3 regions of the Pontibacillus sp. HN14 genome follow, and region 1 is predicted to be linked to each of the others. Evidence: riboswitches for the same ligand, from Rfam matches in the RefSeq annotation. Region 1 holds a riboswitch; each other region holds the start of a gene.
The links. Region 1 has a riboswitch for S-adenosylmethionine ahead of LQ226_RS15690 (methionine ABC transporter ATP-binding protein). Riboswitches for the same ligand answer to the same signal wherever they lie in the genome.
Positions count from the first base shown of each region.

Region 1 (10,171 bases):
AGCAACATCATGTGGGTGAACATCATCTAAATTAAATGTAATCAGCCCAGCACGATCTTCTGGTCCATAAATGGTAACACCTTCAATGGTTTGCAGTCGATCCATAGCGTATTGAGCTAACCGCTTCTCATGGGCTTCAATTTCATCAAGTCCCACTTCTTCTAAGAAATCAATGGAAGCACCTAATCCAATTGCTCCTGCAATTATCGGTGTACCCCCTTCAAACTTCCAAGGAAGCTCTTTCCACGTAGAATCATACAGTCCTACGAAATCGATCATTTCGCCACCAAACTCAACAGGTTCCATGTCTTGAAGAAGAGATTTCTTCCCATAAAGTACACCAATGCCTGTTGGGCCTCCCATCTTATGACCAGAAAAGGCGAAGAAATCGCAATCTAATTCTTGCACATCAATACGCATATGCGGTGCACTTTGAGCTCCATCCACCAACATAACTGCTCCATTTTCATGTGCAATTTCCGCGATCTCTTTAATAGGGTTAATCGTACCAAGCACATTTGATACATGCATCATGGCTACGATCTTCGTATTAGCTGTAATCGTCTCTTTTACATCTTCTAGAGAAATCGTTCCATCTTCCTGAAGAGGAATGTACTTAAGAGTAGCTCCAGTAGCCTTTGCTGTTTGTTGCCAAGGAATGATATTACTATGATGCTCCATCGGAGTGATGACAATTTCATCACCCTCTTGGAGGTTATTTCGTCCGTAACTATAAGCAACCGTGTTAATGGAAGTCGTTGTTCCTCGAGTGAAGATCACTTCTTCCGTACTGTTTGCATTAATAAATTTACGAACCTTTTCTCGGGCACCCTCGTAACCATCTGTAGCTCGCGTACCAAGAGTGTGAACACCTCGGTGTACGTTAGAGTTGTAGCCTCGATAGTACTCATCCACTGCCTCAATCACTGATTGAGGCTTTTGGGATGTTGCTGCACTATCTAAATAAACCAATGGATGTCCGTTTACTTCCTGATCTAAGATCGGGAACTGCTTACGAACCTGGTTAATATCCATTAGTATACTTTCCTTTCAATCACATCACGTAGTTGATTCTTCACCGCTTCGATTGGAAGTTGGTTTACAACAGGTGCAAGGAAACCGTGAATAACAAGACGTTCTGCTTCATGTTGTGGAATACCACGACTCATTAGATAGTAAAGCTGTACTGGATCAACGCGACCAACAGATGCTGCGTGACCTGCTGTTACATCATCTTCTTCGATAAGAAGGATTGGGTTTGCATCACCACGAGCCTTATCACTTAGCATAAGAACACGAGATTCTTGTTCTGCGTTCGATTTAGAAGCGCCATTTTCAATCTTACCGATTCCGTTAAAGATTGAGCTAGCACTTTCTTTCATAACGCCGTGCTGAAGGATATACCCATCTGTGTCTTTGCCATAGTGAACGATTTTCGCAGTGAAGTTCTGCTTTTGTTCTCCTCGGCCCACTGTTACCGTCTTCGCATTAGCATGAGCGCCATCGCCCATTAAATACGTAACGTTTTCAGATACGGTGTTCCCATCGTTCATCTGACCAAGCGCCCACTGAATCTGAGCATCACGTTCAGCTACACCACGACGGTTCACATAAGTTGTTGTACCTTTTGCAAAGTTATCAACTGCACCGAAGGAAACCTTAGAATTTCCTTTTGCAATGACTTCTGTAACGATATTGGCTACCGTTTCTTGTGCTTCATTATCGCTGATATAGTTCTCAACATACGTTAGGGAACTTCCTTCTTCAGCTACCACAAGGATATGGTTATAAAGCGCCGCCTCATCATCTTCTTGCCAGAAAATAGACTGAATTGGTTCTTCAATTACAACATTTTTAGGTACATAAACAAATACCCCGCCGTTCATAAGTGCTGCATGCAGCGCTGTAAGGCGATTCTCATCTACCATAACACCATCTGTCATGTAATACTTTTGAACAAGCTCACTGTGTTCCGATAATGCAGTGAAGATGTCCGTGAACACGACACCTTTATCTTTTAAATCCTGAGATAAAGAAGAGTAAGCCACCGTATGGTTACGCTGAATCACAAGGTTCTGCTCTTTCTTCTCTACATCAAGGAAACTTTGAATCTTTTGCGGTAATTCTTCTAGTGAAGAAATCGTTTGACCTTGTGCCTCATGTTTAAAACGAGAAAAGTTCCATTTATCAATTTTCGTTTTATCAGGCTTCGGCATTGGGAGCGTATCAGCTTGTTCCAACGCGTTTACACGAAGGTCTGTCATCCATTTAGGTTCATTTCGTTTCTCTGAAAATTGGCTGACATATTGTTTATCGAATGGAAGTTGTTGTGTTTCAACAGTCATGATATCCCTCCTAACTGATTACGCTTCTTGACCTACTGTTTCGTCTTCAATGCCTAGTTCTTGCTTGATCCAGTCATAGCCTTCTTCTTCTAGTCGCTTAGCTAATTCAGGACCACCTGATTTCACTACGCGACCTTGCATCATTACGTGTACTTTATCTGGTGTGATGTAGTCTAACAGACGCTGATAGTGAGTAATGATTAGGCAACCGAATGCTTCATCACGCATTTTGTTAATACCTTTAGAAACCACTTTAAGTGCGTCGATATCAAGACCAGAGTCAATCTCATCAAGGATTGCGATAGCTGGCTTAAGCATCATAAGCTGAAGAATCTCATTACGTTTCTTCTCACCGCCAGAGAAACCTTCATTCAGGTAACGCTGTGCCATGTTTTTATCCATTTCAAGTTCATCCATATTTCCGTCCATTTCTTTGATGAACTTCATAAGGTTGATTTCGTCGCCTTCCTCACGGCGAGCATTAATAGAAGAACGAAGGAAATCAGAGTTTGTTACACCACTAATTTCACTTGGGTACTGCATAGCTAAGAAAAGGCCAGCTTGAGCACGCTCGTCTACTTCCATTTCTAGTACGTCTTTGCCGTCTAGGTGAATGCTTCCACCCGTGATCTCGTACTTAGGATGACCCATGACTGCAGATGCAAGCGTGGATTTACCTGTTCCGTTTGGACCCATGACAGCATGGAATTCGCCACCATTTATTGTAAGGTTTACACCCTTTAAGATTTGTTTACCTTCAATTTCTACATGAAGATCTTTAATTTCTAGTGTTGATCCTGCCATTTTGATACCTCCAATATGGTTTCTAACTATCGTAAATTAAGGATACGAAAAATGTATCGATTCTCAATCTATTCTCATTATAATTTTAAATCATTTCGAAAGTAATATCAACTTTTTACCACGCGGTATTATAAGTTATCCCTATCAAGGTAGTGGAAACTTATGAGGGGTTTAAAACGTGATTTTCGCCTATAAACTTCCTATATAATATAGTAACAACAAAACCATCAGATTGAAAACCACCTGCCCCTGGCTGATTTAGCTAAAATGCTACACTTAGGCCAAAAAAAATAAACAGGCGAAAACGTTCGCCTGCTACAATTTATAAGTAAAGCCTTTTATAAACAATATTTATCGATGGATTTGCCGATCAACTTCTGCTACAATTTGCCGACTTGCTTGGTACTCTGCTTCCCTACGCTGCTCTACCTTTAAACGTTGGTCGATTCGGCGACTATACTCTTGATAGCCTATTCCGTGAGACTGATGCATCGCCTTTTCCATCTCACTTGTGTAGTTTAAGTTCAATTGGTCACTAATAGTGAATCCATCCCTTCAATTGTTTTCCAATTTAGTTTAGCATAAACCTTATTCCCAGAACAAAGTCCATATAAACGCGATTTAAAGGGTGGTTTGACAATTTACAAAACCTAAAAGCGATACCTTTTCGTACCCTAAAATACATCGAAATTGCTCTTACTTACTCTCATTTATGCAATTTTCAGATATTAATGCAGTTCCTGAATACTCTCATTTACCAGAGTTACAGCTTGACTTAAAGCTGCTCCTCCTCCAAAAGCTGCTGCCACACCGCACGCTTCCATCATCTCTTCTTTTGTGGCTCCATTATCAAGACAACCCTTAGAATGATAGATCATGCAATATTCATCTTGAGCTACAACTGCAATAGCTAAAGCCATCAATTGTTTATCTTTTTTTGAGATCTTGCCTTCTTTAAAGCAAGCCTCCGAAAATTCACTAAAATGATGAGCCAAGTCTGGCATTTCTTTTTGGAATAATCCCATACCATGCTTGTACGTAAGTAACGCTTTTTCCGTTGAGTTCTGTGCTTGATGTTGTTCCATAAAAAATCCCTCCCAGGATAAAAGTAACTACCACTATTATGAGCGATGAGTTTACATTCTATCCAAGGAGGGAGTAGATGGTTTTAATTATTTCACAGGTACAATAGCTCCATTATATTCTTCTTTAATGAATGTACGAATTTCTTCTGATTGAAGAACTTCTAAAACAGTTTGTAAAGCTTCACTATCTTTGTTTTCTGTTCTAGTCACAAGAAGGTTCGCGTATGGGGAGTCGTCCCCTTCAATAAACAAGGAATCTTCAGTCGGGTTTAAACCTGCTTCGATTGCATAGTTTGTATTAATGGCTACAAGTGCATCTTCTTCTCTCTCATAGTTCTGCGGTAGAAGACCGGCATCAACATCGGGACTGAATTTCAGATTTTTAGGGTTTTCTGCAATATCATCAATTTTAGCTGATTTCTTCTCTACGCCTTCCTTCAACGTAATTAGACCCTGCTTTTCGAATAATGAAAGAATACGACCATGCTCAGATTCAGAACGACGCATAATCACTTCAGTGCCTTCTGGAATCTCATCTATATCCGTAATGTTCTTTGAATATACGCCCATTGGTTCATTGTGAACAGGTCCAAGGCTTGTGAAATCGTAGTCAAATTCTTCTTTCTGTTCTTTTAAATAAGGCGTGTGTTGGAAATAGTTCGCATCAATTGCCCCACTAGCCAAATCTTTATTCGGAAGGATATATTCCGTATAGGTATCGATCTGAAGGTCAATTCCCTTATCTTTTAAAATCGGCTTAGCTTTCTCTAAGATTTCTGCGTGCGGTGTACTTGAAGCACCAATAACCACTTTTTCCAAATCTTCTGAGCCAGAATCTTCTGAGCCATTGCTACTTGAGTCCTCTTCAGCTGATCCACAAGCTGCAAGTGCGAAAATAAATAAAGCACTAAGGAATAACGTTAAAAACTTCTTCATTCTTTTTCTCTCCTTTTTATCGTTTATCTAATTTATTTGATATAAAATCTCCAACAAATTGGAATAGGAATACAATAATGACAATTAATATCGTTGCTAAGAAGACAACATCGAAATCCCAGCGCTGGAACCCTTTAAGGTAAGCCAGGTCTCCAAGGCCACCGGCTCCAATAACTCCGGCCATGGCTGAATAGCTAATTAAATTAATAGATGTTACCGTAATCCCCGAAACAAGGGCTGGCATCGATTCCGGAAGCAACACTTTAAATATAATCGTCGATGTCTTAGCTCCCATCGATTTAGCAGCTTCGATCACTCCCTTATCTACTTCTTTAAGAGCTATTTCTACGAGACGACCGTAGAAAGGAGCTGCACCAATAATTAAAGCTGGAAGCGCCGCATTCGGCCCTCTAATTGTCCCAATTAAAAACTCAGTGAAAGGGAATAAGAGTAAAATTAATATAATGAACGGAATCGCTCGAAACACGTTTACAATCGTAGCGACGATAAAGTTCAATGGTTTATTTGCCCATATGTTCTGCTTTGATGTTAAGTAAAGCAGAAGACCAAGTAGCAGTCCTAATATAAAGGTCCCTACTACTGAGAGAGCAGTCATATATAAGGTTTCTTTCGTAGCAGTGACAAGATCTTCTATATTAGCGTTTGGAAATAACTCATGAAACATTATGATTCACCTCAACTTCGACAGACGTTTCTGATATATACTGGATGGCTTTCTTGATATCTTCATCTGTTCCATCGATGTGAACAAACAGAGTTCCATAAGCACCCTTTTTAGTCTGAGTGATCTTCCCTTGCAAGATATTAAAGCTTACGGAAGGAAACTCCCTCGATACTTCACTAATGAGAGCCTGATTGGTTTTCTCACCCACAAAGTGCAAACGAACGACTTGCCCAGTTTGATACTCAGCTAGCATCGTTTCCATGGTGTCATCTTGCTCCTGGTCACCCATTATTTGCTCTACGAAGCGTTTCGTAACTTTCTCTTTAGGATGAAGGAAGACGTCTAATACATCCCCTTCTTCCACAACCTTTCCTTCTTCCATGACCGCGACCCTATGTGAAATTTTACGAATAACGTGCATTTCATGAGTAATGAGGATAATCGTTAAATCTAACTGTTCGTTAATGTTTACTAACAGATCTAAGATTTGATCCGTTGTCTCAGGATCTAAGGCAGAGGTTGCTTCATCACATAAGAGAACTTTTGGCCTGTTAGCCAGCGCCCTGGCAATACCGACACGTTGCTTTTGACCCCCGCTTAGTTGTGAAGGATAAGCATCTTCTCTTCCTGTTAAACCGACGAGTTTAATCAACTCATCTACACGCTCTTGACGCTCCTGTTTTGGTGTACCTGCTATTTCTAAAGGAAAAGCAATATTCTCTCTGACAGTGCGAGACCAAAGAAGGTTAAAGTGCTGAAATACCATTCCAATTTCCTGCCTTGCTTTCCGTAACTGTCCTGCTCTAAGGTTGGCTATGTCTTCCCCGTCTATTACAATCTCACCGCTTGTTGGATCCTCTAGTCGGTTAAGCAAGCGAATAAAAGTACTTTTACCAGCACCGCTATATCCGATTACTCCGTAAATTTCTCCTTTTTCGATGTTCAAATTCACATCATCAACCGCTTGAACTTGGTTTGTACCAGATTTGAAAACTTTCTGTAAATTCTTGATTGAGATCACGGTTGTTCCTCCTTTTCAAAAGCAATAACGCCCAGACCCTACCCTCTTCAAATATGGGTCCCTAATAAAAAAACCTTCCTATCCCACACGAGGACAGAAAGGTTTATCTAAACCGATTCGTCCTCTCATCTGTCTAAGCTATGCTTAGCAGGATTTGGCACCTTTCAAACAAAGTTTGATGGTTGCCGGGCTTCAAAGGGCCAGTCCCTCCACCTCTCGTGATAAGAGTAAAATCCTTTATTCAATTAACGCTTTAACTCTTTTAAGTCTAGAAAGAATTCTAGCATGCGCTTTAACATTCAGTCAATATAAAACTTTCACTCAATTCGTTTCATTCAGAATTTACCCACTAAACTCTTTACGCGAGCGTCAACCTACACAATAATCACTTTCTACTACATAAATATAAAAAAACGTTTCCCAAAGAGAGGGAAACGCAAATCACGTCAACTCTCTTATCACCCAAAGCTTTCGCTTCGCAGGAATTAGCACCGTTCCTAAAAAACAGGATGGTTGCCGGGTTTCAAAGGGCCAGTCCCTCCACCTCTCCAGATAAGATCTGAAATCGATATAAAGTTAGGATATATGTTAGCATGGTGGTAGTTAATGAGTCAATATTTATAGGTTAAGGAGGCAAGCAACATGAGAGCACCTCACTTCACACTTCCAGCTACAGATGGTAGTCAATATGAGTTGGAACAAGATTTAGGTAAAGTAATCGTTCTAACTTTTTTTACTTCGTGGTGTCCAGACTGTTCAAGAGACCTTCCAAAGAAAGAACACTTTTATCAGTCCTTAAATCGAAATGAAGTCAAAATGATGACGATTAATGTAACCGGAAGAGAAAGAAACGCTGAAGAAGGTATTGCGTTTGCTAATAAATTTCTGTCTCAACCTACCTTGATTGATCGAGGACGTGAAATTTATGACCTTTACGGATGTACAGGCGTCCCTACAACTGTAGTTATTAATCAGCAAGGGATGATTGAAGCAACCTTTGGAGATAAAGCAGACGTAATGGAAGTCATGAAAACCATTGGTACATTACTGTAGTTCTACAGAAGCTACAGACACGATTCGCCTAATTATTTCTCGGGAAATCATCTTTCGCCAATAACTGCAGACATACAGAAGAGGCTGTCCTATTGGACAGCCTCTTATTATAGCTGATAATAATTCATTTTTTCATAGAGATAAGGCACTGAGTGAAATGCATACAATTTCTCGAGCGTCGTTCCTTTGCGAAGTATTAAAAGACATGGGACACTTTCTATTTGGTATTCCCACATAAAATCTGGGTGAACGGCTGCATTCAATTCACTGAGAGGGACTTCTTTTATCGCCTCTACTGTCTCCAACATCTTTCTTGCCAAATGACAAGTCCCACAAAAGGGGCTATGAATAAAAAGAAAATCAACATCATTTTCACTTTGAGTGAACTGGTTTAAAGGTTGGTCAGATACTGTTTGCAAAGAAAACCACCTAACTATGTTAAAAAAATAGGATCAACCGATATACTTCTGCTTACTAAAGCTGAAGCTAACTCTGCTTCTGGAGTAGCAGCCACTTCTCTAAATGAACGATCTATATAAATATGCTCAGCATGAGGAAGTTCGAAAGAGAGTTGCTTTCGTAACTTGTGACCTGAATGGTCTTCATCAACTAGTATAAAGACGTCTTTATGATCCAGGTCATAGTCCAAAATAAGCTGTTCTAGCCGCTCTACCCCTAATGTTCCATTTGTGCATATAATCTCAACATCTTCATTAATTACTTTTTGAATCTGCTGTTTATCAGTTTTGCCCTCTACGATAATCACTTTTTCAAGTGCACTGATTTCGTTCATCGCAACCACCTGTCTTTTTTCCAACGTAAGTGTTTCTTATTACTATATGTGATTTGGATTATAAATTCTCACTTCACCGCAAAAATAATAAAAAATAGGCCGCTATTGATATAAATAAAATTCCTGATGATGAACATATAGATAAAGAAATGGCAGTGGAGCCCCACTGCCATTTCCCTTAACACCAACCGTTTTCTTCATCACAATCTACATACTTATCAACGCGAGAAGGATCACTTGTCCCTCTCCACGATTGCTTCTGTTGCTTGTGCTTAGTGGTGTTCGTAACCTTCGCTCCCGGTACTGTTGCAGACCGAGTTCGTGGTGCGGAAGACTGACGATTATTCTCCATCTTAGTTCACCCCTTGTGCTTAAGGTGTCCTACGATTGAGGATAGTATGATGCCAATATTAGTCTTCAGCAATCATTTCTTGATATTTATCAGCTGACATTAATTTCTCAATTTGCGACTGGTCAGATGGTTCTACAATAACCATCCAAGCTTTATCATATGGCGCTTCGTTTACAAACTCAGGACTATCGTCAAGCTCACCATTGATGCCTACAACTTTACCAGAGATCGGCGCATAAAGTTCGGAAACGGTTTTTACAGATTCAACGCTACCAAAAGGTTCATCTGCTTCAATTGTATCTCCTACTTCAGGTAGTTCAACGAATACGATATCACCTAGTTCTGATTGTGCATGGTCTGTAATACCAATACGTACTTTGTCTCCTTCTACTTTCACCCATTCGTGTTCTTCTGAATAATACAACTCTTTTGGTACGCTCATTCATAACCCTCCATTTTACTTTTACATTTTAAATGTATTAAACATGGCTCAAAGAGCCAGATGTTTTACTTCATCAAGACTTCCAAGTATTTTCAAACGTTTCTTCTTTAAACCCAACTGTTACTTGATTTCCATCTGTAACTATGGGCCGCTTGATCAACATACCATCATATGCTAGCCAAGATCTCATATCGGCTTCAGTCGCATCTTGAAGTTTGTCCTTCATGCCGAGTTCACGATATTTCTTGCCACTCGTATTGAAAAACTTCTTTGCTGGTAAGCCACTTTGTTCAATTAACGTTTTTAGCTGATCTTCAGATGGTGGATGTTCAACTATATGTATCGTTTCGTAAGAGATGTTTTGGTCATCCAACCATTTCTTCGCTTTTTTACACGTACCACATTGTGGGTACCAGTAAACCGTTAACGCCATAGAAGGACCTCCTTTTTTATAATATGTGCCATTATTTTATCATATTTTACCGTAGCTTCCTAATTATTAGACAACAAATCCATAGGGTAAAATTATGTGCAAGCGTGGCGCCTAGGACCGTACGGACAAGACAGCTTCCTCATGCCGCAGGAGTCTCGCAATTTTCCGAACCACTTCTGCCAAATAGGGATTAACAAAAACATGCACAATTGACATATTCCA
Region 1 is NZ_JAJOLR010000005.1:143,536-153,706, forward strand. Features, by position in the region: gene LQ226_RS15655 (cysteine desulfurase) at 1-1,035, opposite strand, end outside; gene sufD (Fe-S cluster assembly protein SufD) at 1,035-2,345, opposite strand; gene sufC (Fe-S cluster assembly ATPase SufC) at 2,364-3,149, opposite strand; gene LQ226_RS15670 (YuzK family famiily protein) at 3,501-3,677, opposite strand; gene LQ226_RS15675 (carboxymuconolactone decarboxylase family protein) at 3,878-4,234, opposite strand; gene LQ226_RS15680 (MetQ/NlpA family ABC transporter substrate-binding protein) at 4,322-5,170, opposite strand; gene LQ226_RS15685 (methionine ABC transporter permease) at 5,187-5,855, opposite strand; gene LQ226_RS15690 (methionine ABC transporter ATP-binding protein) at 5,845-6,876, opposite strand; SAM riboswitch class I at 6,999-7,104, opposite strand; SAM riboswitch class I at 7,329-7,435, opposite strand; gene LQ226_RS15695 (TlpA disulfide reductase family protein) at 7,519-7,929, shown strand; gene LQ226_RS15700 (thioredoxin family protein) at 8,037-8,348, opposite strand; gene LQ226_RS15705 (ribonuclease M5) at 8,363-8,722, opposite strand; gene LQ226_RS15710 (DUF2553 family protein) at 8,901-9,074, opposite strand; gene gcvH (glycine cleavage system protein GcvH) at 9,133-9,516, opposite strand; gene LQ226_RS15720 (arsenate reductase family protein) at 9,590-9,949, opposite strand.

Region 2 (10,171 bases), on a different contig from region 1:
CAAGCGGAGAAGGGAAGCTTTTAGGAGAACCGATAGGCACATCAAAGTCTAGAGAACGTGTTGGATACTTACCTGAATTGTTTCGGTACCCAGATTGGCTGACAGGGAGAAAATTGCTTGAGAGTCATGCAGAACTTTGTAAGGTGCCTGTTCGCGAAAGAAAGAAACGAATAGAAGAAGTGATTGATCTCGTTGGTATGACGGGGCGTGATCATAAGAAAATTAAAGGATACTCAAAAGGCATGGCGCAGAGAATTGGCCTTGCCTGTGCATTAATGAATGATCCTAAGGTCATCTTTTTAGATGAGCCGACATCAGCTCTAGACCCGATTGGGCGAAAAGATGTGCGTGATTTAATGCTTCATTTAAGAGACCAAGGGAAAACGGTCTTTCTCAATAGCCACTTACTAAATGAGGTAGAATCCGTTTGTGATCACGTATCCATTGTACATAATAGCGAATTAATCGTTCAGGGGAAATGGCGTGAACTGATGTTAGTTGAAGCGAAGGTGGAGATTACCTCTTCTAAAGATGCGTCATTAACGAGCATGGAATACCCGGATTTCGTTCATCAGGTTGAAGCGAAGGAAGTGATAGATGGGCGTTCAAAAGCCATTTATCAATTGAGGAAGGAAGACGATATTCCTAAACTGGTTCATTATCTCGGTACCCACAAGCTTCCGATCTACGAAGTAACACCTGTCATCCCCCATTTGGAGGATGTATTTATGTACTGGGTGAATGAAAAGGAGCAGAGCTATGTGGACGATCGCTAAATTAACATTTAAAGAGATCATATCAAAACGAATCTTTCTTATTACGATGATTATGACCCTCCTTTTCCTTGTGTTATACGGAGTTGCTATTCACTATGCTGTGAAAGATTGGAATAACACATCGTGGGGAGGAGGGATGGGTGTAAACCAAATGATGCAACAACAACTCTTTTCTTCACAATTGTTGAGTGTTGGTCTGTATTTCTCATCGTTTATTGTGGCCTTGCTGTCGATTCTTTCTAGCGTTAGCGCCATTGCGAGTGAAATCGACAGTCATCAGATCGATACGTGGCTGATGCGGCCGATCACGCGTACACAGTTTCTACTAGGCAAAGTTATCGGACTTGGAGGATTACTTATTGCCTACGCGATTCTATTATTCGCAGGCATCCTACTCATTCATCAAGGAATTGGCGGAGAGGCGATGTCCCTTTCGTTCTCAAGCCTCCAAATTGGGAAAGCCATCTTGACTTACATCCTTCAACCGATCGTTCTTGTCCTGCTCGGTGTCATGTTAAGCAGTCGTATGACGACATTAAATGCCGGAATAGTCTTAATTATCATGTATGGATCAGCTTTTATTGGCGGGTTTATCGAACAAATCGGTACGGTGATGGAGAAAGCAGCTCTAGTTAATATAGGGATTATCTCAAGCCTCGTTTTTCCGGTCGATGCGATGTACCGAAAAATGACCGTTTTCTTGTTCGATACAGCGGATAATCCGGTTAGTCTAGCTCAACAAGGGATGTTTGCGAGCGCTTCAGCTCCGAATAACGTTATGATTGTTTATACGATCGTGTACGGGTTTATCGCTCTTATGTTAGCACTCTACTCATTTAAGAAGCGTGATTTGTAATGAATACAATGATCAGATGGTTTGCTATACCCCTAATGGCGATGATGTTTTTAACGCTTCTATTTATTTACACTAAAAGCTTTGCCATGTAATAAACTTTTATTAAGAACTCGAATTCGTAATGGAAAGCACAAAGTCTAAAGGCTTTGTGCTTTTTCTATGGGGAGTTAGGAAATATTTAATAATGAACCCCCTAGATGAACTAGTTCTTTATTACTATTTCACCTAAAATGATGGAAAAATTGGAACCATATGGATATCTGTTTCGTCTATACTAATGAAGCAAAATTTATGCCTAATGTAGCTTAGTAGAATCAGACCGTCACCTTAAGAATAGATCATCATCTTCTTTGTACTTTCATAGGTTACAAGTGGGCCTTATAAGAAAGGGAGAGATGCATGAAGAAAAAATGGATAACCGGAGCCTTATGTACAGCCTTATTAGCAGGAGGGGTTACACCTGTATGGGCAGACACAAGCTCAGATGTGAAAGTGGAAAATATGAAAACGGCAGCCTTACAAGAGGCAATGAAAGAAGCGGATATTACGAGAGACGAAGCAGTAAAAATTGCAAAAGACTTTGTTAAAGTTGCCGAGGATTTTGAACAGGAAGATGTTCGTTTTGACTCCCATTTTAACGGACGGGAACAAGTAAAAGAATGGGAGATTAATTGGTCGAAGCAAGGAAAGAACTTTGAGCATATTTCGGTCAATGTCAACGCTGATACAGGTGATGTGATACGGATGAATATTCACAGAGAATCCGATCAATCAGAGCGCACATTCCCTCCTAAAGTAGATTTTGAGAAAGCAACAAGTATTGCTCAGTCCTACATAGAAGAACGTTACTCCGATCAGATTGGTGAGCTGAAGCTTAATGAAAGAAGCGAAGAGCGTAGTACTGAAAACTTCCGTCGAACTTATCAGTATCGTGTTGAGTTTAATCAACTCGTAAATGGCGTTTCCTACCCGAATAATTCCATTGATGTGACGGTGAGTGGAAATGGAGACGTAACAGACATTTATTATCGATGGGATGAAGTGGACAAGTTTGAAGAAGTGAAAAATGTTCTTACGAAAGAGAAAGCATTTGAACTCTTCAAAGAGGATTTTGACGTAGAGCTTCGTTATGGGGTGAATCATTACTCCGCTCGTGCTGGTGATGATGTCAAAGCGTATTTAACCTACGTACCAACGAAGAAAGATGGCTTAGAAAATTATGGACTAAGTCAGATTGATGCTCAAACAGGTGAATGGATTAATCACGAAGGGACTCCTTTAAGTGAAATAGACGAAAGTGACAAAGATAAGTACGCGGTATCAGAAGAACCTGTAGCTGAAGAAGCAGAACCATTACAAGAATTAGAAGAAGAGTTAAGCCAAGAAGAAGCCATGAAGAAAGTAAAAGCATTTGTTGATCTTCCTGATGGCTACGAACTGGCTTTCTCGAATTACGATGAGAACAACTATAGATCGAATGAAAATCCAACATGGCGCTTTGAATGGAGAGATACTGGGGAAAGAAACTATGGTCCAACCGGAGTCCATGTTGCAGTAGACGCTACGACAGGTGAAATACTCAATTATGATAATCGTCAATATGAGTATTATGAAGGCGTTCCAGAAGACTTTGAAGTCAACACGACAAAAGAAAAAGCAAAAGAAACTGCCATTTCGTTCGTCAAAGAAGTAGCCCCATCTAAACTCGATCAGATTCATGTTTCCACCCCTCATGAACGAAAAAGTGGGGAAGACGAAAAAGTTGTATCGTATAACGTAAACTTTGAACGTCAGGTAAACGATCTACCAGTACAAAATCAAGGTGTGAATGTATCGGTAGCGGCTGATACAGGAGAAGTCATCGGTTACAATTTACAATGGGATGACGTTCAGTTCCCAGACCAAGATAAGGCCATCTCTAAAGAAGAAGCAAAAGAGACTTTACTTGATAAGTACGATTTAAAACTTCAGTACTTCACTCCTTTCGATGAGAAAGAGGAGAAAGAAGAAAATAATGATAAAGATGAAGCGATGCTTGTCTACCAACCATCTCTTGATGCAGGCTTCTATACGTCTCCTAGATTCTTTGACGCAACGAAGGGTGTTTGGATTGATGAACAGACGATGGAACCTGTGGTAGAAAATACTAAAGAGGTAACAGATATAGAGGGACATCCAGCTGAACAAGCTCTCCGCACGTTAGTCGAATATAATATGATTGAAGTAGAAGATGGAAAAGTAAATCCAGATGAAGTTCTGTCCCGGGCCGATGTGATTGAGCTGATGATGAAGGGGCTAGGCTTTGACGATTATTATTACAGCTCACGTGATGAGGTGCCATTTGAGGATGTAGAGAAAGGTACTGAATTGTACCGCTATTTAACGACGGCAATAGAGAGAGGTTTCCTCGACGGAGACGAGGAAAAATTCTATCCTGAAAAAGAAGCAGAGCGTGAATATGTCGCGAAGCTTCTTGTTAAGGCACTAGGTTATGACAACCTTGCAAGTAAAGAAGGAATTTTCGAAGCAGATTTCTCAGATGAATCTGAAATGGAATATGAAGGCCATGTAGCTCTTGCCACTCGACTTGGATTAATGAGCGGAAAAGATGGAGCGTTTGAGCCAAACGAATCGATCACGAAAGCAGAAGCGGCGGTAAGTTTGCTGAAGTATTTGGAAATTGAACCCACATTAAATGAAGATCGCTATTAAGCAAAACCCTCAGGCTCATGCCTGGGGGTTTTCAATTTCACGGGGGATAGGAAGCAGAAGAAATGGAGATTTGAACAAAAAAATGCTCCGGCCTTATCGCAAACCGGAGCAACAGCATTTCATTTATTAAAATTGGGAGGAACTAACTTACTTCTTGGGAGTCACCACATGGTACTCACCGTTCAAGATGACTCCCGCTACTGTAATGGATCGGCTGGCATCAGCTCCAGCTTCACCACTTTGGTAGCTGTAATTGGAGGTAATAAACTTTACAAATGACTCATCTGCAGCAGCTTTCTCCAACAAATCTTGGAACTGGGTATCGTTCTCTAACGAGAGGAGCAGTACACCCTCATGGTCCTCTGTTAAAGGCAGTTCCCTTTTGGTTAAATCACTTATATGAAACAGATATTGATCTGGTGTACCCTCTTTTGTAACGATATGTCCAGATAACACCTTTTCTCCGCTGAAAGAAAGGGAGTTTGGTTGTATATCCTGAAGGATCATACCGTTTATTTGATCTCCTACTTCAAAGTCTGTTGAGATTTCTTTGGAGATCATGGCTTTGTTTTGACTGTCAGAGACAGGATTGGAACCTCCTCCGGCAGAGTCAAATGTTTCAGGTGTTTCCGTTGAAGGACTTGAACTATACGGTTCAAGTTGCGTTACAGTTACGCCGCCCACAAGTAGAACAACTGTCGCATACACGGTCATCGCAGCAGGCTTAAACAAATAATGTTTCATTTTAGGTTTTTCAGGCTGCGTTTCATGACTAATCGCTTGAAAGACGCGTTGTTTATCCTTCTCTGTGAAGGAGGTTGGAATGTGGTTGTGATAGTCCTCTTTCAAGTCCTGTAATTGCCGATCCACACTCATCATTGATCACTCCTTTGGAGACTTGCCTCATTCAATAGCTCAGCTAATTTCTTTCTGGCACGATTTAAACGGGTTTTAACACTGGATTCTTTTTGATTCAAAGATTGAGAGATCTCTCTAATGGAAAATTCATTAAAATAATAAAGGATGAGTACTTCACGGTATTTAAGAGGAAGTTTCAAGATCTGGTTTATTAACTCACTGGATTCATCATCACGCATAACTAATGTTTCAGGTGTTAAATCGTCCTGTGTCTCTGTAATAAACGATTTGATCTTTTGAAAGAGGTTGTCATGCCTCGTATGGAAACTTCTCAAATAATCTTTACTCTTATTGATGGCTATAGAAAAGATCCAAGTTCGTAAGGATGATTTGCTTTGAAACGTGTGTAACTTCTTATACACCGTCAGAAACGTTTCCTGCGTGATATCATCTGTATCTGCGCTATTCTTAACATAGGTGTAAACAAAGCGCTTCACGTCATCACCATACTCATCCATAATCTTTTCTAAAGCTTCTGTTGAATCCATCTCTAGTAAATTTAGTGAGTCGTTTTGGCGAGAAGGGGGCTTTTCCATTGCAGCCTTTTCTCCCATCCTGGTTCATCCTTTCATTCCATGTATCCTTCGGTTGTGGGTGCGTTCAATAATAAGACGGAACGTTTCCACAACGGGATTCACTTTTAATGAAATTTTTTATAATTTTTTTGAAACCTTTTTTGCGGCCTATGATAAAGGGGTTTCTAACATCCTTGGTTCGAATCATTATGTAAAGTTTATCATTCACTTTATGGGAGTAGAAATAAAAAGAGTCAGGATGTTTATTACATCCTGACTCTTTCATTATGCAGCTGCTTTTTTAAATCTTGGGAATCCAACTAGAATGGCTACAATTCCTGATACCGCAATTAAGATCGGATAGAAAGAGTAAGGAAGCAGTTCGATAGGCGATAGCTCTCCAATCTGCGCTGCAGTTAACAGCTGAGCTCCATAAGGAATTAAGCCTTGAACGGTACAAGAGAATATATCAAGCAAGCTTGCCGATTTTCTTGAGTCGATCTCGTATTCATCTGCTACATTTTTAGCTAGTTGACCGGTTGTAATAATGGCGATGGTATTATTTGCTGTTGCAAGGTTTGTAGTCGCGACTAGCCCTGCAATACTTCCTTCGGCACCTTTTTTAGATCGAATGCCTTTGGTTAATGTGTGAAGGAGGAACTGGATTCCGCCGTTTTGGTTAATCATGGCGACTATTCCACCAATGATAATTGTAAGAAAGATTAATTCAGACATCGAGTTAATCCCAGATGTAATATTGGTCATGAAGGCATCAAGTGAATAGTCGCCGCTTATTCCTCCAATGACACCAGATAAAAGGATCCCTCCAATTAATACAGCCATAACATTAAGTCCGGCTAATGCACCAATGAGTACACCAATATACGGGATGACCTTCAATCCATTAAAGCTGTCTGGATTCACAGAAGATTCGCCACCAGATGTGAGTACAATTAACAGAATGATGGTAAGAATCGCGGCTGGGAGAACGATAAAGAAATTCGTTTTAAATTTATCTTTCATCTCTGTCTTTTGCGTGCGAACAGCTGCAATGGTTGTGTCTGAAATGATGGATAGGTTGTCTCCAAACATCGCCCCTCCAACAACAGCTGCTAATGATAACGCAGCGGAGAATTCCGTTTCAGCGCTAATTCCAACAGCAATGGGAGCAAGAGCACTAATGGTCCCGACTGAAGTTCCCATAGAGAGGGAAATAAAGCCCGCGATGATAAAGACTCCTACAATGATTAAATTCTCAGGTAAATAGGTTAAAGCCAAGTTTACAGTGGAGTCAACGGCTCCTATGCTATTGGCAACAGAAGAGAACGCGCCTGCTAGTATAAAGATAAAGACCATAATCATAATGTCAGGATGGCCTGCCCCTTTGGCAAACTGCTCAACTTTTTCAAACGTAGGTTTTTTACGATTTTGCAGGATCGCTACAATAGCTGCAAGTAAAGCCGGAATCAAGATAGAAATATAATAGAAATCACCTGTAATGATACCTGAACCTACAAAGATGACTAAGAAGATCCCTAAGGGTAACAGGGCGAGTGGATTTCCTTTGTTGGTATTCATGTTGCTGCACCTCTTTCTTGGTAGTTTGTCGAGTGTGTTGGGTTCTACTCATCCATGTCCAATAAAAAATGCCCCTTCTTAATCAGAAGAGGGCAATCTATACGAGCTCCTCTTCTCATCTATCAAGTGTTAACCTTGCTGGATTTGGCACAGCACTCATATGAAATGAGCCCGCTGCCGAGACATCGTAGGGCCAGTCCCTCCGCCTCTCGTGATAAGAAGGAGTATTCATTTTTTGTTTTACATGCAATGATTAAGTTTACTTACTTAGAAGGGCACTGTCAATGGATATACAAGAAAAGTCCAACCTTTTTAGATGTTTTCTGTATCCCTTCCCTTATAAGGAAAACAAAAATCCCAGTGTATGGGACACTGGGATGATCTCTTAAATAATATTTTGAATGTCTTGAGAATCTGTAACCATTAATAGGACTTTTCCCTCATCTAAGTGTTCTTCGTATGTTTCAGCTTCGTGTTGAGAAAATCCGAGGTCTTGTAATTTATTACGTAGCTCGTCACCTTTTTTGTTGAAAAGGTTGCCGACAATCTCTCCCATATTCATTTCGTTTATTCCAACGGTATTTGCGTCGGTATTGTCTGCGAGGCGTTCAGTGCGGTCATCATCGTGAGTCATTAAATAGATATGATCCTTTGTAACACCATTATCCGCTAATTTCTGGACGTCATTTTGAAGCTTTTCGTCATTCTGGTACTCTCGTACAAAAGGTTTCATTGTAAAGTTCCTCCTTCATTATTATTCCACTTTTTCACTTCCCTGTAGAGGTATTGTGAAACATTTGGATGGTTTTTGTAAGAGTTATGTGAAAAATATGACTTATATGAAAACAAATTGTAATATAACCGTAACTTTATGACGAACAATCTTTTGTTAGAATGGTCCTAGTAGAAAAAACAGACGATACTAGAAAAAGATGGAGTGGGGAATATGTTGAAAAAGATCATTGCTTGTGGAATGGCCGTTATGTTCACATTCAGTAGTGCATCTGTAGTAGGAGCTGCAACCAATTCGGACAAGTTGTTAAGCGTAGCTAGAACACATATGGGGGTACCATACGTCTTTGGAGGACAGAGCGCAAGCGGATTTGACTGCTCTGGGTATACTCAGTATGTATATAATAAAGTAGGCATTTCAATTCCACGTACGACAGGAAGTCAGGCTACTGTAGGGGAAGCTGTAAGTAAAAGCAACTTAAAACCTGGTGATTTAATATTTTTCAAAAATACTTACAAGAGAGGAATCTCTCATGTGGGAATTTATGTAGGAAATAATAACTTCATTAGTGCGACTTCAAGTAAAGGGGTGGACGTCGTATCATTGAATAATTCTTATTGGGGTCCGAAGTATGCAACAGCGCGCCGAGTTGAAAACTTCGATGTTAATGCATTATTTGATGACTTAGATGAGAATAATGAAGCTTATACAGCAATCAAAGAATTGGTGGAGAATGAAATCATTAATGGCTACCGTGATGGAACGTTCAAGCCTGACCAACCTGTTACAAGAGGACAAGCAGCTGCATTAATTAACAATATCATTGGTTTTGAGGCAAGTAATCAAGAGCCGTTTTCTGATGTGAGTGCTGGCCATACCTTTGCTAGCCAAATTGCGGCAATGAAAGAACTTGGCATTATTCACGGTTTTAACAATGGACTGTTCAAACCGGATGAATTCATTACACATGGGCAAATGGCAATTATGATTAAGAATGCATTAGAAGTTACAGGTGGAAACCCAGACGAAATGAAACAAGATGGGTACGATGAGCGAGCTTCTCGTGCGGAATTTGCAACAGCCTTACACGACACTCTTTTTCAATATAATAAGTAACTAAATCTTTACTAGTATGACGGTTTAAGAGTCTCTTTGGTTTCATTCCAAGGAGGCTCTTTTTAGTTCAGTATTTTATCTCTATTTGTTATTTACCCAGGCTGTAAATAAGTAAAACATAAGAGTTTTAAGGACGTTTGAGAGGGTAGGGTCCAATGGACTAATGAATGTGCGCTCATTTAGGTCAATGGGTGTGGTTTGTTAAGTTAATGTGTGAAAATTGGTCTTAATTTCCTGCTACTTAAGAATCGAAAATTATCAGAATATTGATATATTTCTAATTTTTATTTATGATGGGTCTAACTTACATCCTATACTCATTTATATGCTTGGGAAAATAAAGGGACAAAAGGGTGATTTTATCAGTCTTTTCTTCTAGGTTTTCCCAAAAATAAAGAGAGGTGTGAGAGGAGTATGAGAGAGATAGGAAGCATATGCTCTAGTAAAGAGTAAGTGCTTCTTCAGAGAGAGAGTTGATCTTTACATTGAAAGGTTCTGAAGTTGGGAAAACGATAAAGTTACATCGGCTGAACCAAAACCGCACGCTTGAGGAAACAGCTCAGGGAATTTGTTCAATCTCCTATTTAAGTAAGATTGAGAACGGGCTGACCAAATCAAGTGATGAAATTGTTCAATTACTCTTTAATCGATTGAATATCCCCGTAGAAACGCTTGAAGAAGAACTAGATGAAGGGGTCCTTGAACAAGAACTGCAAGAATGGTACACCGTTATTTTACAAAGGGAAACGGACCAGGCGACTGAGCAATATGTGAAATTAAAGCAAAAATTAAGCACACTCTCCACTCCGAGTACCTTGTCATTATTTAAACTCTATGAAGTTCGCTATCATCTCCATATGCGCCACCTTTCAGAAGTGCCGGTTCTCATGGACCGATTAGAAAGGATGCAAGATTTATTTGAAGAGAAACATCATTACTATTATATGAAGTTTTATGGTCTCTACCA
Region 2 is NZ_JAJOLR010000001.1:282,536-292,706, forward strand. Features, by position in the region: gene LQ226_RS01435 (ABC transporter ATP-binding protein) at 1-776, shown strand, start outside; gene LQ226_RS01440 (ABC transporter permease subunit) at 760-1,632, shown strand; gene LQ226_RS01445 (S-layer homology domain-containing protein) at 2,032-4,344, shown strand; gene LQ226_RS01450 (hypothetical protein) at 4,492-5,223, opposite strand; gene LQ226_RS01455 (sigma-70 family RNA polymerase sigma factor) at 5,220-5,816, opposite strand; gene LQ226_RS01460 (Na+/H+ antiporter NhaC family protein) at 6,063-7,355, opposite strand; SAM riboswitch class I at 7,468-7,576, opposite strand; gene LQ226_RS01465 (YflT domain-containing protein) at 7,741-8,088, opposite strand; gene LQ226_RS01470 (C40 family peptidase) at 8,302-9,204, shown strand; gene LQ226_RS01475 (helix-turn-helix domain-containing protein) at 9,690-10,171, shown strand, end outside.
Region 2: linked by a shared signal. The riboswitch ahead of LQ226_RS01460 (Na+/H+ antiporter NhaC family protein) and the one ahead of LQ226_RS15690 (methionine ABC transporter ATP-binding protein) in region 1 are both predicted to bind S-adenosylmethionine.

Region 3 (10,171 bases), on a different contig from region 1:
TTAATATCGACAACTTAAAGCGTGTGGATTCTATAACCAAATGGCGTGCCAATCTAACTGATAGGCACGCCATTTGGTGTTTCACTTAAGATCGATCCAATTTTAAAAAGAGCTACCCCCGTCTAAGCGGCAAGGTACAACACCTGAACGAACCGCCTGATTTAATAATCTCAGAGAAATCAACAGGGATCACATGAAAGCCTTTTTCCTCAAGAATTCGATTCATTCGGTCGTTCTGAGGCAGACTAATGATCATTTTGTCCCCAATGGATAAAACGTTTGGGCCCATTTGGAACTGTTCGTCACGTGTTACTCGAATGAGATTGAACATCGAAGAGATTCGCCCCAGTCCTTCAGGGGTGAACGCAGAAGGGTACACTAGAGCTGTTTCCTCATCCACGATATTAAATACACAATCAAGGTGGAGGATGGACTCATGAAGGGGCAGGGCCACGACCTTATAAGAAGGCAGGCGATCTTGCAACGCCTCTATGGCTTCCATAGAAGTTCGCCCACTTTGTCCAACAAATATAGTCGTTCCATGCACAATTACATCGCCTCCTTCGATAGAAGAAGGGAATTCATTGTGATAGGGGATTTCGTTGGCTTCAAGCCATCTTTTTAAAGTTTCTGACTCTGGCTGTCTAATCGTTTCACTCATAGAGGCAACGTACAGTTCATCATGAAGCGCAAATCCTATATCCCTTGTGAAAACTTGCTCAGGTAGGGCGGGATCAGGTGAAAGCTCTTCTACTTCCACGTGCTGGTCTTGCAACACGCGCACAAATTGTTCATGCTGTTCTTGAGCGAGAGGGATATTTATATTTTGATTCTGATAATGTTTCTGTGTTTCGTTGATCACTTCAGTAATTTCCATAAAAGAAGGTTTCACGACGAGGACTTTGTGTAAGGTATCGTATTCTGATCTACATTGGATGCGGTTGTCTGTTTCTAAACTCTTCATGCTTGTAACCTCTTTCTACTGATTTTTAACGTTATTTATGATGGAATGGACACTTGCCTTCAATTGGCTTAATGTCGTCTCCTATAAAAGACTGTTTCCACTCATTATGCGTAGGATCGCCAAAATGGCTGATGTCAGGATGAGTAGGGAGCTGGTCCCATTTCTCAACGCGGGCTCTCACCTTCTCCCGAGACATGATTCCTCCTTTTTCAGTTCCCTCTAAACCTTGAAAAATCACCCGAGGCTGGAACCCCAAAATTAAGCTGTTCCCGAGATTTCTCGTCTTCCGTTGTTTATAGGCAGGGGCATTTCCGAAGGTGAAAATCGGCTCGCCCCCAAAGTGAAAATCCCATAAATAATGCTCAGGATCCTTTGGTGCACCTTCTGGCCAAGGGAAGCGATCCTGATTGTGTAAATACTGTAAAATCTCCCAAAAATACGAGCGGTAATAATCCACTGATTTTTCCTCTTTTTCGGGTTCCACAAAGATAAACAACCCGTGCCGCGGCGCATTCGGTTCCTTGAACAAACTTAAGAAACTTTCAACGGCTTCAGGTAGGTGGTCCCACTTATCATGACTTATATAGGAATAACGAAGCTCGCCTATTTTTTGAGCCTTCATACCAAAAAAACAAGGAAACGTTGGATCCGTCACAATTTCACTAAACGTTTGATATTCATTCACAAGCCACTCAGGCAGGTGATCAGACTTGTCAAAATCCTCTTTCGTAAGCAAATAAGGGCTTTTCGTTTTTAACATGTTTCTTCTCCTTTATATGTAATTCGTGATGGAGAATCTTGGATGCATGCTATCTAGTGTGTATAACCTGATTTGGGAAGGGTGAAACATTCTATTGTAAAATAGTTTTAGAGGAGATAGAGGGAGAAATCGCTTTCAATATTTTACAGAAAATATGGATCTAACTAAATAAAAACGCACCCCCATCGGAGGTGCGTACTAGAGCTTTGTATGTTATTGAAAATTATTCCCATCATGTCGATGTCTGGCCTGGTCTAATGACGTTTCTGTATAAACCTGAGTCGAATCACTAACGTTTTTGACCCCTTCTTCAGGATCAATATTTAACTTTCTTTTCTTCGCAATCATATCAATCACAAAACCAAGAACAAGGAGCGCTCCCATAATGATCAGCAAAAACAGCCACATAGGCATAGCGGCATCTCCTTTCCTACCTTAACCTGATTTACTTTTGTAGCTTTATATTTTTAGTATATCATAAGTATGATCTGAATTGTATTTTATTTCCTTATATATGGAAGAATCAGGTGTTATAAGTTCCATGAGGCGAGCTTGAAGATTTGCTCATTTTCAGTAAGCTATTTAAGCCCTTGTTATCTAATTCAGCACGTTTCCGTCTCTTCTATACTTGGTAAAGGTGGTTCGGGAAAGTGCGAGACTCCTGCGGCAACGTGAGCCTATCCAGCTCCGGCGTGGAGGACCTAGCGTGATAAGTCATCTTTTTTACAAAGGCAAACCGCCTTTTCCAAAAAGCTGTCTTATCCGTACGGTCCTAAGCACCACGCCTGCACTTTTAAACTAGGTGAGACCCCGGAGGCCGGCAAAGGCGGTTGAGGAGGCTCATCAGCTCCCCACAGGAAAGCGAGTAGTTTCCAGGCCCACCTTAAACTCAACTAAAGCCCAATAAAAAAGCCGCGCAAACAGTTACGTTTGCGCGGCTCGTCTTATTATTTCTCTTCATTAGGAGAGTCCGTTAACGGTTTGTCCTCTTCCTCATCATCTAAGAATCGAAGTAAATCCCCGTATACAAGCTTATCAGACAGGTTCAATTCTGTTTGAGCTTTTTGGACAATGGTATCACATTCAGAACCTTCTAGTTCTTGCCCTGTCGCTTTATCGTAGCACTTCTCGGATTCACCGTCGTAGACGTATTTGTCAGTAATAACGGATCCATCACGTAGAATCGCTAAGTCTTCGCGATCTTTAGCAAGTAGGTCTGTACCAAACTGAATATCGTCTTCCGTTTCAACTCCTAGTAAGTTTAGGATCGTTGGCTTCACGTCAATTTGACTTCCGACTGTATCCATTGTTTTCCCTTCAAGACCAGGGGAGTGGATGATGAATGGAACACGCTGCAATTGCGTGTGCTCAAATGGTCGGATTTCAGTTCCTGTAATTTCAGCCATCGCACGGTTATGGTTTTCAGAGATTCCGTAGTGGTCACCGTAGAATACGAATACGGTATCTTCATACTCGCCGGCTTTCTTCATGTCTTCCATGAATGTCTCTAAAGATTTATCCATATAACGCGCAGTTTGGAAGTAACGGTCTACTGTGCCGTCTCCAGTGTTCGTGCGGTCGATCATGACATCCTCTTCGTCGTTAAGAACGAAAGGATAGTGGTGCGTAAGCGTAATGAACTTCGTATAATATGGTTTCTCTAAGCCTTTAATCTTAGACATGGATTGTTTAAAGAACGGAATGTCCTTTAAGCCATAGTTAACAGAGTTCTCCGTTGTAACATTATAATCTTTCTTCGAGAAGAAACGATCATAACCTAAGGCTGGGTACATCACATCGCGGTTCCAGAAACTATCGTTGTTTCCGTGGAATACGGCAGATGTGTAGCCTTTTTCTTTTAGAATTTCAGGTGTTGCATTGAACTCGTTACCAGCATTGGTCGTAAAGACGGCTCCACGAGGAAGTGGATAAAGGGAGTTCGCAATTGTGAACTCAGCGTCTGATGTCTTTCCTTGACCTGTGTTGTGGTAGAAGTTATTAAAGTAAAGCGTATTTTTGTCTCTTACTAAATCGTTTAAGAATGGAGTAACTTCCTTGCCGTTTACTTTGTAATCAATAATAAAGTTCTGCAAGGATTCCATTGAGATCAGAACAACGTTTTTGCCTTCAAGTTCTCCGAAGTTTTCGCTTTTCGGGTCTTTCTGACTGGATAAGTAACTGCGTACTTCTGTTAACTCATCACTTTCAGCGAAAACGCGGTGACTCTGGGTGTTCGCTGTCATAATAGAATCGTATAGGTGGAAGTTATACACACCCATAAGTTTTACGAACATCGCACGGTCGAATGTACGTGTTAATAACTCAGAACGTTCGTCGTTCGCCATGTTCAGGTTTAATGAAATGGCTAGAAGCGCGGTAGCAAATAAAGCGCCCATTGTACGCTTTTTCACGCTGAGTGTGAGCGTACCTTTCTTCATGCGTGCCCAAACCATTAATGCGACTACGTCAACCCAGAACAGTAAGTCTGTAAAGCTCATTAATGACTTAGCACTTCCGCCAAGCTGAGCGAAGTTCTTGTACTGCATCAATACCGGGATGGTAATGAAGTCGTTAAAGAATCGGTAATACACGACGTTTGCAAATAACACAAACGACATAATGAAGTATAAGGTTAGAAACGCTTTAATCCGTTTCGCTTTTGGAAAGATAAAACTAAGTCCTAAGAAAAATAAAATCGACCCTAGTGGTGTAAGAGCCAAGATATATTCTTGCGTTGTGTTTTCTAAATCTAGGTTAAAAGAAAATCTGAATGCTAAGTACGATTTGGCCCATAGCAAAACTGTCGCTATGAGGAAGAAGAATAGTCCATTCTGTAGCAATCGGTCTACTCTTTTATTCATGTGTGATCCTCCTTTGATCGCCTGGTTCCATGATTGATTGTGATTGAGGATATCGTGCTTTTTATCTGTATAGTCAAAGTACTTGAGATCCTACATTTACAAATTCTTTAGAATTTCATTATAGAACGATTTTTGAAAAGGTCAATGGGAACACTACTAAAATTAGCCAATATTCCTATAAAAATAGACTTTATTCATAGAAATGTCACTCTTTAATGCCTTCGACCTTACAAAAAGTTAACATGCATTTAATATAATATCAAAGGTTATTTTTTACATAAATAGTAAATTAAAAAAGCCTGTCCTCGGTATCCTCCTTTATACTCACCAATTCTCAACCTTCTAAACTATAAATTCTACTTTAGCCAAGTGAAGCGTGCCAGACACCCTTTCGTGTTGTAAAGCACCGCAGGGTGTCTGACACGATCATCTTTTTCCGTTTTTTGTTAAATGCTCTCGGGTGTTCTACTATATAATAAGGAAGAGAGGAGGTTGGCTGTTGTCTGGTATTGGGCTTTTAGGTGTGGTGTGGCTCCTTTTGATTGTTGGGCTCATCGTTTTGTTCCTAGTATCCTTTACGTATTTCCTTAGGAGAACGTTTCAAAAAAATGTCGGCGATCGGTTGGAACGTGTGGAGAAGAAAGTGGATGGGTTGACGGAAAAATTTCAGAAGAAATGACATGGGGAATATATAATAGGAGAGAGGCAGGAGCCTCTCTCCTTTTGTGTATCCGTTATTATACATTAAACACTTCAGCAAGATGCTGACGAAGTTCTGTCATATACGTATCGATATCAGGGTTTTTGATTACATCAAATGCGCCAAAGCTCTTCAGTGGTTCCATACCGACGTATTTCTGCATGTTATGAAGATGATCAATTGCTCCTTCGAGATCTTGGCCTTTAAAGAATTCTTCGTCTTTACTGAACGCATCTTTTGGAGCGTTCCATGTTGTAGAGAACATGTACTTTCTTCCGGTCATCAGGCCACCTTCTCCGTACTTACCTCCACCGCCGAAGAAAATACCTGGTTCATAAACTGAATCCATATAAGTCTTTGTTGCACCAGGAAGGCTGAACCAGTACATCGGTGTTTGAACAACGATGGTATCAGCCCATTTGAATTTTTCTTGTTCTTCTTTTACATCGTAGCCTTCACTTACAACTGTTGTTTTGACTTCATATTTTGAAGAGAGCTTGGTTACAATTTCATCATAAAGCGTCTTATTCAAACGTCCCTCAGCAATTGGGTATGGTTCGTGTCCATTTATAACTAGAATATTGTTCATCTTAAACATCCTTTATCATATAGTTTTATTGTTCGAAAACCATCGAACTGTTTTAAACTATAGCACCCTATTAAGTGGAATGCAAACAAAAAAAGAACCACCAAAAAATGGTGGTTCTCCGAACACGCTATAAATCTTCTTCATTTACTTTTCCGATCGCGTCGAGTAATCCAGGGAACTTTCCTTCAATTTCTTCTGTCCGTATGGAGTAAAAATGCTCCTTTCCTACAATTCTGGCCTGGATAAGCCCGGCTTCTCGTAATACTTTTATATGATGAGATACGGTTGATTTCGGTAATTGAAGTTGAAGCGTGTAATGGGTACAGTTATTCTCATGCGTGTCCCGAAGACACCGGATAATCTTAGCTCGGTTCGGTTCACTCAGGGCCTGCAAAACTTTTGTAAACGTTACGCTTTCAATTGGTGGATGATAAGGTATTTTCATAATTCATATTGTATCGATTATCATACTTGAAGGCAAGACAGTGGACTCTTGATAGTTGAAAAGGGTCCTGTGTACTGAGAGTCTTTTAGAACCTTTTTTTAACAATATGCAATTTTGTGGCATAGCTTCTTCAAGAGAAGGGTATTCCCTTTACATAATTAAAAAAAGGAGAGAAGAACCATGCCAAAAGCATTATCTGGGAAATTGGCCTTATTTATGTTAGCGATCTTCGTCGGGCAATTACTCGCGCTTTTAATTGTCGGCTCCATAGAAGGACTTCTAACGATTGTCACCTTCTCACATCTTACACGCTACACAGCGATTATCGGTCTGATCGTCGGGGTTGCAGGTGTCTTACAAGAAAACGGAAAGGGGAGAATCATTCCGATTTTAACCCTTGTACTAAGTGTTGCATTAGCAGCCTTTAATGGCTATTTAATGTTTATCTGGGGATAACCTGTGAAAAGAAATCCGTAATTGTCAGAGTCGCAGTCGTTTCATAGCTCACTTAACGATTATTAAAATTTTTAACTAAAAAGTTTGAAAAATCCTTTGACATTTTTATGATACACTTGTAACATATGGATTAACGAAAAACACATATGCATACAATCTTCTTATCCAGAGAGGTGGAGGGAATGGCCCTTTGAAACCTCGGCAACGGATCCTGATTAACAGGGCACCGTGCCAATTCCTTCAAGCATACGCTTGAAAGATGAGAAGAGACGGATCTACATATACGTAAATCCCCTCTTCTTATTTTTTTAAGAAGAGGGGATTTTTTATTGTCCATAAGGGAGTGAAATGGACCGGATTTAGCTATAAAACCAAGTTATCATATCTGTTTTATCAGTATTAAAGGAGGCAGGCAGCATGATCGAGTTACACAATATTGAGAAAGTGTACCATAAGGATGAACAAATCATTCGAGCAGTCGATGGAGTGGACCTATCAATTGATAAGGGAGCTATTTACGGCGTAATTGGATTTAGCGGGGCGGGGAAAAGTACACTCCTTCGTTGCGTCAATCTCATTGAGCGCCCTACATCTGGAGAGGTGAAGTTAGACGGGGAGGACCTGACCAAGTTGCCAAAGGCAAAACTAAGGAAAGTCAGGCGGCGTATTGGCATGATCTTTCAACATTTTAATTTGCTAGAATCGAAAACCGTCTATCAAAACGTTGCTTTCCCCTTACTTCTTGACGGACAAAAAGGGAAACATGTGGAAGCTAAAGTGAAAGAGCTTCTCGATTTTGTTGGCTTAGCTGATCAAGCAGGGAAATATCCAGATGAACTCTCCGGCGGTCAGAAACAGCGTGTAGGTATTGCGCGCGCCCTTGTCCGGTCTCCTGAAGTCCTCTTGTGTGATGAGGCGACTTCGGCGCTTGATCCTCAGACGACGGATGCGATTCTTGATTTGTTAAAGGAAATTCGCGATCAGTATAAGATTACGATTTTAATGATTACCCATGAGATGGGAGTCATTCGTGAGATCTGTGACCGGGTTGCTGTAATGGAGGGAGGAAAGGTGATCGAAGAAGGATCGGTCTTTGATATTTTCTCTAGTCCCAAGCATCAGACGACAAAGAACTTTGTGAGTTCGGTGATGAACGATAAGATTCCGGATTCGATTCTAGAGGCTCTAGACAGTACCCGCCATGTGTACCGGATTACGTTCTTACGGGAAAAAGCATCTGAGCCCATTCTCTATAGAGCTGCGGCTCAGCACAATGTTGAAGTGAATGTGTTATACGGGCAAATAACTGAATTGCAAGGTGAACCATTTGGAAGTCTGATTGTCGAATTTATTGGAGGAGAGAAAGAAATTTTTAAGGCCCTTCATACAATCGGGCAATCCGTTACATTGAAAGAGGTGACAAGAAATGCAAGTTGAATTAGCTACATTTTGGCCAAAGATTTTAGAGGCAACACAAGAGACTGTCGTTATGGTAGGCATCGCTTTACTGTTTGCGGTCGTAATTGGATTACCCCTTGGGATTTCTCTCGTTGTAACGAGGAAGAATGGACTGCTAGAGAATGGCCCTCTATTTACTGTATTAAACGGCGTGGTGAACTTCTTCCGTTCAATTCCGTTCATTATCTTGCTTGTTGCTATTCTACCGATCACTCGATTTATTGTCGGTACTTCAATTGGGACAGCGGCAGCCGTGGTGCCCCTTGTATTCTTCTCAGCGCCTTATATTGCAAGGCTCGTTGAGAGTAGTTTGCTAGAAGTGAATCCAGGGGTTGTAGAAGCAGCAGAATCGATGGGAGCCACACCCTGGCAAATCATTCTACGCGTATTTTTGCCAGAAGCATTAAGCTCTCTCGTGTTAAACATCACGATCGCAACAATCGGCCTTGTCGGAGCATCGGCGATGGCAGGTTTTGTAGGAGGCGGTGGTCTTGGAGATTTAGCGATTGCCTATGGGTACCAGCGCTTTGAGACAAACGTCATGATCATAACGGTGATCCTGTTGGTCATCATTGTTCAAACCGTTCAAACATTAGGAAATTACGTATCAAAAGCAGTTCGTAGACGATAAAAGGAGGAAATTACATATGAAAAAGTGGATTGTATTCATCGCAGTATTAACAACATTAGGAGCGGCCCTTGCAGGGTGCGGCAGTACGGAAGCAGAAGGGGAGACCAAAACCGTTAAAATTGGAGTCAGTGGTTCTGGAGTACCTTTGTGGGATCCGATTAAAGAACGTGCAGCAGAAGAAGGGATTGATATTGAGCTTGTCGAGTTTGCCGATTACGTTCGACCGAACCTTGCCCTTGCCGATGGAGATATTGATTTAAACGCATTCCAGACGGTTTCCTATTTCGATGCGTTCATTGAAGAACACGACCTCGATCTTGAGCCGATTGGAACGACGCTTATTGCACCAATGGGCGTTTACTCAGAAAAGTATGAAGACCTAAGTAACATCCCAGAAGGAAGCGCGATTGCGTTACCTAAAGAAGCAACGAACATGGGCCGGGCACTACTTCTTCTTGAGAAAGCTGGCTTGATTGGACTTCCGGAAGACTTTGATGGGAACGGATCATTAGAGAAAGTCGAAGAGAATCCAAAGAATTTAGAATTAACTCCAGTTGTAGCTGCGCAGACACCTCGCGTGTTACCAGATGTAGCTGCAAGTGTGATTAACAACGGTGTAGCTGTTGAAGCAGGATTTGTCCCTGTTGAGGATGCGGTATTTATTGAAGGAGACACAGCGACCCCTTATATTAATATTATTGCAGCACGAGCTGATGAAGCAGATAAAGAAGCGTATCAAAAAATTGTAGAGATCTATCAAACAGAAGAAACAGCTGAACACATTCGTGAAACGTATAACGATTCTTTAATCCCGACGTTCGTATCATTAGAGAAAATTGGCTGGTAATCGCCAGTAAAAGGAGTGAACGGCATGAGTACAGTAGAGAAAACGCTTGAAGGAGTCGTGACGGGCTATGTGGATGACCGCGAGGAAGTCTACTTAGATGTGAGTCACCGCATCCATCAGAATCCAGAGATCGGGAATGAAGAATATTTTGCCAGTGAAACGTTGTGTAAGCTGTTAGAAGGAGAAGGATTCGAGGTTACAAGAGGCATCCCGGAACATGAGACAGCTTTTATCGCTCGGAAAAAAGGGAGCGCGAAAGGACCGAAAATTGGCTTTCTCGCAGAATACGATGCTTTACCTGGACTTGGGCATGCTTGTGGGCACAATATTATTGGAACAACGAGCACACTTGCTGCGATCTCCCTTAGTAAAGTTCTCGACCAGACTGGAGGAGAGGTGGTCGTCCTCGGAACCCCGGCTGAAGAAGGGGGACCGAATGGAAGTGCGAAAGGGACATTTG
Region 3 is NZ_JAJOLR010000001.1:1,394-11,564, forward strand. Features, by position in the region: gene LQ226_RS00015 (hypothetical protein) at 1-4, shown strand, start outside; gene LQ226_RS00020 (dimethylarginine dimethylaminohydrolase family protein) at 113-964, opposite strand; gene LQ226_RS00025 (YqcI/YcgG family protein) at 996-1,724, opposite strand; gene LQ226_RS00030 (hypothetical protein) at 1,938-2,138, opposite strand; gene LQ226_RS00035 (LTA synthase family protein) at 2,672-4,585, opposite strand; gene LQ226_RS00040 (DUF4083 family protein) at 5,085-5,264, shown strand; gene LQ226_RS00045 (NAD(P)H-dependent oxidoreductase) at 5,323-5,874, opposite strand; gene LQ226_RS00050 (ArsR/SmtB family transcription factor) at 6,002-6,319, opposite strand; gene LQ226_RS00055 (hypothetical protein) at 6,500-6,775, shown strand; SAM riboswitch class I at 6,934-7,041, shown strand; gene LQ226_RS00060 (methionine ABC transporter ATP-binding protein) at 7,193-8,212, shown strand; gene LQ226_RS00065 (methionine ABC transporter permease) at 8,202-8,864, shown strand; gene LQ226_RS00070 (MetQ/NlpA family ABC transporter substrate-binding protein) at 8,881-9,711, shown strand; gene LQ226_RS00075 (M20 family metallopeptidase) at 9,736-10,171, shown strand, end outside.
Region 3: linked by a shared signal. The riboswitch ahead of LQ226_RS00060 (methionine ABC transporter ATP-binding protein) and the one ahead of LQ226_RS15690 (methionine ABC transporter ATP-binding protein) in region 1 are both predicted to bind S-adenosylmethionine.